Regions from separate parts of the Enterobacter sp. ECC_219_Taxon_10 genome, predicted to be linked through region 2. Evidence: predicted binding sites of a transcription regulator. Region 2 holds the regulator's gene; each other region holds the start of a gene.
What was found. The regulator PhoB, encoded in region 2, activates phosphate uptake and scavenging genes when phosphate is short. The targets are predictions, from matches to a motif close to CTGTCATAAAACTGNCNNAT.
Positions count from the first base shown of each region.

Region 1: the regulator PhoB is predicted to act here: its motif matches at 753-772, upstream of uvrB (excinuclease ABC subunit UvrB).
Region 3: the regulator PhoB is predicted to act here: its motif matches at 1,251-1,270, upstream of glpT (glycerol-3-phosphate transporter).

Region 1 is NZ_CM178005.1:1,504,749-1,507,020, forward strand. It holds gene AC4ICF_RS07185 (ABC transporter ATP-binding protein) at 1-252, opposite strand, end outside; gene uvrB (excinuclease ABC subunit UvrB) at 1,004-2,272, shown strand, end outside.
Region 2 is NZ_CM178005.1:1,061,658-1,063,929, reverse strand. It holds gene phoR (phosphate regulon sensor histidine kinase PhoR) at 1-688, opposite strand, end outside; gene phoB (phosphate response regulator transcription factor PhoB) at 710-1,399, opposite strand; gene sbcD (exonuclease subunit SbcD) at 1,587-2,272, shown strand, end outside.
Region 3 is NZ_CM178005.1:3,374,899-3,377,170, forward strand. It holds gene glpT (glycerol-3-phosphate transporter) at 1-1,143, opposite strand, end outside; gene glpA (anaerobic glycerol-3-phosphate dehydrogenase subunit A) at 1,394-2,272, shown strand, end outside.

The DNA of each region.
Region 1 (2,272 bases), 440 kb from region 2:
GCCTATTCCCGGCCCTGAACGCTCTTCTGACGCCTGGCTGAGCAAATCACGCGGCGGTGCACCCGCTTCATGCCAGATGATGGTGCCGCTATCGACGGGCACTTTTCCGGTAATGCAGTTCATGAGGGTGGTTTTGCCCATCCCCGGCAGGCCAACGACGCCTGTGCACATCCCTTGCGGAAAATCTAAATCCACGTTCCACAGCGTATGTTGGCTTCCGTAAAACTGATTCACTGCACGCAGACTCAACATCTTTCTCTCCTTAAAAATGTGTCGGTGACGCTCGTTTATGCTTCTGCAAAACCCCTGCCAGAAAGCGTAAATCGATTAAAAAAACGGCTTTTTTTAGGAATAAGCCACCGGTGAATCGTCTAAACGAACGGGGATTGCACATCGGCGGTGCTGGCGGTGTTGAATGGTGGTGCAGGACGAAAAATGGCGGAAATGTGAGCAGGATCGCACCGGTTGGTTATGAATGACTCAACTGTTTATCGTCAAAAAATAGCTATAAAAATTTTTTGTTGCCGCCTCGTGGGAAAATCCGGGAATTTGCTGAGCGGCGGTCTGCACGGGCTGGAAGCAGTTATCCACTATTCCTGTGGATAACCATGTGCATTAGAGTTAGAAAACACGCGATAAGCGAGAGAAGACGCGGCTTTCGCCCAAATTGACGCGAAACGCGGCTTTAGAAAATATCCTTTATAATTTAATTGGTTAGATAAAAGCAATTACCGTAATGAAAGTGTCACTCGTTGCCATAAAACTATCATTACCTGGCTTGACAAATGTTAAAAAAGAAAAAGTTCTGGGGATAACCCAGCCTGGCTGGTTTTTTATCTCGTCAGAGCCTAAATTTTGTTCGCTAACGCGCTAATGATTCAGCCGCTACGCTAAATATCCTGACACGCCACTGGTTTTTCATCCAGTGTTTTTTACTGGCATTCCTGGCAACAACGAGTAAAATTACTCACCTGCCGCTTATAACGTCATCAGGTCGTCGCCCATGAGTAAACCGTTCAAACTGAATTCTGCTTTCCGCCCATCAGGCGATCAGCCTGAGGCGATCCGTCGCCTTAAAGAGGGGCTGGAAGACGGGCTGGCGCACCAGACGCTGCTGGGGGTAACCGGCTCGGGCAAAACGTTTACTGTCGCGAACGTGATCGCTGACCTGCAGCGCCCCACGATGGTGCTTGCACCCAACAAAACCCTCGCGGCACAGCTTTACGGCGAGATGAAAGAGTTTTTCCCGGAAAACGCGGTGGAGTATTTCGTCTCCTACTACGATTACTACCAGCCGGAAGCCTATGTGCCGAGCTCTGACACCTTCATCGAGAAGGATGCTTCGGTGAACGAACACATCGAACAGATGCGACTGTCGGCGACCAAGGCGCTGCTTGAGCGTCGCGATGTGGTTGTGGTCGCGTCGGTTTCGGCGATTTACGGCCTGGGCGACCCGGATCTCTACCTGAAGATGATGCTGCACCTGACGCAGGGGATGATCATCGATCAGCGCGCGATTTTGCGCCGCCTGGCCGAGCTGCAATACACCCGTAACGACCAGGCGTTCCAGCGCGGGACGTTCCGCGTGCGCGGTGAGGTGATCGACATCTTCCCTGCGGAATCGGACGATATGGCGCTGCGTGTTGAGTTGTTTGACGAAGAGGTGGAGCGTTTGTCGCTGTTCGACCCGCTGACCGGGCACGTTGAGTCGGTGATCCAGCGTTTTACCATCTACCCTAAAACACACTACGTGACGCCACGCGAGCGTATCGTGCAGGCGATGGAAGAGATCAAAGTGGAGCTGGCAGAGCGCCGTAAGGTGCTTCTGGCGAACAATAAGCTGCTGGAAGAGCAGCGCCTGAGCCAGCGCACACAGTTTGATCTGGAGATGATGAACGAGCTGGGCTATTGCTCGGGTATCGAAAACTACTCGCGCTTCCTCTCTGGGCGCGGGCCGGGCGAGCCGCCGCCGACGCTGTTTGACTACCTTCCGGCAGACGGTTTGCTGGTGATCGACGAATCCCACGTCACGATCCCGCAGATCGGCGGGATGTACCGCGGTGACCGCGCGCGTAAAGAGACGCTGGTGGAGTACGGATTCCGCCTGCCGTCAGCGCTCGATAACCGTCCGATGAAGTTTGAAGAGTTTGAGGGGCTGGCGCCGCAAACCATCTACGTGTCGGCCACGCCGGGCAACTACGAGCTGGAGAAATCCGGCGATGAGGTGATTGATCAGGTGGTCCGTCCGACCGGGCTGCTGGATCCGATTATC
Region 2 (2,272 bases):
GCATCATCTCCAGGTAGCCCTGCAGCACGGTCAACGGGGTGCGTAGCTCGTGGCTCACATTGGCGAAGAAGTTACGACGCGCCCCTTCCAGCTGGTGCATCTGGGTAACGTCGCGCGCCACCATCAGCCACTGGCGATCGCTGTAGGGCATAACGCGGATTTCCAGATGGCGACCGTTATTCAGCTTCAGATTGTGTGGACGGGTAAAATCACGCTTTTTCAGATACAGCGTGAACTCGGGATAACGCAGAAGATTGAGGATGTTCTGACCATTATCGTCCGGCCAGCGCAGGCCCAGCAGCTGTTGCGCAAGGCCGTTACACCAGAAGATTGTCCCTTCTTCGGTTGTCAGGATCACCGCATCCGGCAGCGACTCTGCACCGCTGCGAAAGCGTTTGATCAGGCTTCCCAGCTCGCGACGGCGCTTTTTATTACGCATCTGCATCTGGTGCAGACCGTACAGCAGCGGCTCCCAGCTGCCGCTTCCCGGCGGCGGCGTCATGCTGCGGTCAACCCACAGCCACCATGAGAGACGCAGCAGGTTCCAGAAATGCCAGACTAACAGCCCGGTGACCGCCGCCAGCAGAAACCACGGCAGATGCCCAAGAAAGGCCCCCAGAATAAGGGCCGGAATACAGCATAAGATCAGTTCAAAGACGAGCCTTTTCCATGACAGACGTTCCAGCACGCGTCACACTCCTGTCATTGTTCAGAAACGGGTCGAGAAACGATAACCCGTGCCGCGGACCGTCTGTACCATGCGATCGTGGCCGCTCAGTTCCAGCGCTTTTCGCAGGCGGCGGATATGTACGTCAACCGTCCGGTCTTCGACATACACGTTAGTTCCCCAGACGTTATTCAGCAACTGCTCGCGGCTGTAAACGCGTTCCGGATGGGTCATAAAGAAGTGCAGGAGTTTAAATTCGGTAGGCCCCATGTCGAGGGGGTTTTCGCCGGTCATCACGCGGTGTGAGGTGGGGTCAAGGCTGAGGCCCTGCATTTCGATCACCTCTTCCACCGCCATCGGCGAAATCCGGCGCATGACGGCCTTAATGCGCGCTACCAGCTCTTTCGGGGAGAAAGGCTTGGTAATGTAATCGTCCGCGCCGGTCTCCAGACCGCGCACGCGATCCTCTTCCTCTCCGCGCGCCGTGAGCATCACAACCGGAATATCGCGGGTCAGCGCTTCACGCTTCAGGTGTTTGATAAACTGCAGTCCGGAGCCGCCGGGCAACATCCAGTCAAGCAGAATCAGATCGGGCCAGGGTTCATTCAGCTGGTTCACCGCGCTGTCATAATCTTCCGCTTCAACCGGCTGGAAGCCATTTTGTTCGAGCACGAAGCACACCATTTCACGAATTGGAGCTTCATCTTCTACGACCAGAATACGTCTCGCCATACTTTGCCCTGTCTTATCTTATTTAAGTTACAAGTTTGTAATGCGGCGCCATTATGCGTCAGTTTTATGACAGATTTATGAAAAACAGTACCACTACAAATGGCAAACTGTTGTTTTATTACAGCGGTTATTTTCCTCTCCCTGACAGTTTATAATCGCCCGCATCGTTTTTCGCCACGGATCTCCTATGCGCATACTTCACACCTCGGACTGGCATCTGGGTCAAAATTTTTACAGCAAAAGCCGTGCGGCTGAACATGAAGCGTTCCTGAACTGGCTGCTGGAAACGGCCCGGACGCACGAGGTGGACGCGATTATCGTGGCGGGTGACATCTTTGATACCGGCTCGCCCCCCAGCTATGCGCGTGAGCTGTACAACCGCTTCGTTGTCAACCTGCAGCAGACCGGCTGTCATCTGGTGATTGTCGCCGGCAACCATGATTCCGTCGCGACGCTCAATGAATCCCGCGACATCCTGGCGTTTCTCAATACCACCGTGGTCGCCAGCGCCGGGCACGCGCCCCAGATCCTGAAAAAACGCGACGGCACCCCGGGGGCGGTACTGTGCCCCATTCCGTTTTTACGGCCGCGCGACATCGTGCAAAGCCAGGCGGGGCTGTCGGGTGCGGAAAAGCAGCAGCATTTATTACAGGCCATCACCGATTATTACCACCAGCAGCATGCCGATGCCTGCGCCCTGCGCGGTGAACAGGCCATTCCGGTCATTGCCACCGGGCACCTCACCACCGTCGGGGCCAGTAAAAGTGACGCTGTCCGCGAGATCTATATCGGCACGCTGGATGCGTTCCCGGCGCAAAACTTCCCGCCAGCCGACTACATCGCGCTCGGGCACATTCACCGTGCCCAGGTCAT
Region 3 (2,272 bases), 2.3 Mb from region 2:
CGCCGCTTTTTTCGGCGCCAGCTCAAGCGCGTGCAGGCCGATCAGCATCACCGGACCGTAAATCAGGAAGCCGATAACGATCATACAGGCCATATCCACGCCCGGATTACCCGGTGGGTTAAGCCAGTACACCACGGTGGCGATGGTCACGAGGGTCATAAAGAACACGCCCGTCGCGCCGCGGTTGCCTTTAAACACTTTGTCCGACATCCAGCCGCAAATCAGCGTGCCCGGGATCCCGGCATATTCATAAAGGAAGTAGGCCCAGGAGGATTTATCCAGCGCGAAGTGCTTCACCTCTTTCAGATAGGTCGGAGACCAGTCCAGAATGCCGTAGCGCAGCAGGTAAACAAACACGTTCGCTACCGCGATGTACCACAGCAGCTTGTTCGGCAGCACGTACTTCATGAAGATCTGTTTTGCGGTCAGCTCTTCTTCGTGCTTCTCGCTGTAATCGTCCGGATAGTCGTTTTTGTACTCTTCAATCGGCGGTAGCCCGCAGGACTGCGGCGTATCGCGCATCAGGGCGAAGGCAATAATCGCCACCAGAATGGCGCCAAAGGCAGGCATATAAAGCGCGGCGTGCCAGTCGTTGAACCAGGCCATCCCCAGCAGGAACAGCAGAGGTGGAAGCCCGCCCCCGACGTTATGCGCGCAGTTCCACACCGATACAATACCGCCGCGCTCCTTCTGCGACCACCAGTGGACCATGGTACGCCCGCACGGCGGCCACCCCATCCCCTGGAACCAGCCGCAGATGAACAGCAGGACAAACATAATGGCAATGCTGGACGTCGCCCACGGCACAAAGCCCATGAACAGCATGACCGCTGCCGCCAGGATCAGACCGGCGGGCAGGAACACGCGCGGATTCGAGCGATCCGACACGGAACCCATGATGAATTTAGAAAAACCGTAGGCGATAGAGATCCCCGACAGCGCGAATCCCAGATCGCCGCGTGAAAAGCCCTGCTCCACCAGATACGGCATGGCGAGCGCAAAGTTTTTACGTACAAGGTAGTACGCCGCGTACCCGAAGAAGATCCCCAGGAAAATTTGCCAACGCAGACGACGGTATAGCGGATCAATTTCTGCCTCTGGCAGACGCGCCCGGTGTGGCGCAGGTTTGAAGATACTGAGCATAACAGCCTCCGTGGCCTTTCAAAAAATGACCAGGCATCTCGTGCCCGGTTACAGAGGCGGGGATGTTAAAAAAACATGCGGTTTGTTACTGTGAATCAACGCACAGATTGTTACAGAAATATGACAGAATGCGCAAAAAAGCGCATGAAATCACGTTTCAGTTTCGAATTTCGCGCGTTTATGTTCGAAATCAAACAAACCACACGATCTATGTGGCTAAATGCTAAAAAACGAACATAGAGGAAAGGCAATGACAATTCACGATCCACGCTACAGCGATGTGATTATCATTGGCGGTGGCGCAACCGGCGCCGGCATCGCACGCGACTGCGCACTTCGCGGCTTAAGCGTCACGCTTCTGGAGCGCCACGATATTGCCACCGGTGCCACGGGGCGAAACCACGGCCTGCTGCACAGCGGCGCGCGGTATGCGGTTACCGACGGTGAATCCGCGCGCGAATGTATCGCTGAAAACCAGATCCTCAAGCGCATCGCCCGCCACTGCATTGAGCCGACCGACGGCCTCTTTATTACGCTTCCCGAAGATGACCTCGCCTTTCAGTCAATCTTTATAACCGCCTGCACTGCAGCGGGTATTCAGGCCGAGGCCGTCGACCCGGCGCTGGCGCGGCGGCTGGAGCCATCGGTGAACCCGACACTTATCGGCGCGGTGAAAGTGCCTGACGGCACCGTCGATCCGTTCCGCCTGACCGCCGCCAACATGCTGGATGCCCGCGAGCATGGCGCGCACATTCTGACCGGACATAAAGTGACCGGGCTTATTCGCGAGGGGCATCGCATCTGCGGCGTGCGGGTGTTTGATACGCAGTACAACGAGCACAGCGAGCTGTATGCCGCCGTGGTGGTCAACGCGGCGGGGATCTGGGGCCAGCGCATTGCGGAGTATGCCGACCTGTCGGTGCGCATGTTCCCGGCGAAAGGCTCGCTGCTGATCCTCGACCACCGCATCAATAACCACGTCATCAACCGCTGCCGCAAACCGTCCGACGCCGATATCCTCGTCCCGGGCGACACCATTTCGTTAATCGGTACCACCTCAACCCACGTCGACTACAGCGAAATTGACTACAACCGCGTGACCGCCGAAGAGGTCGACATCCTGCTGCGC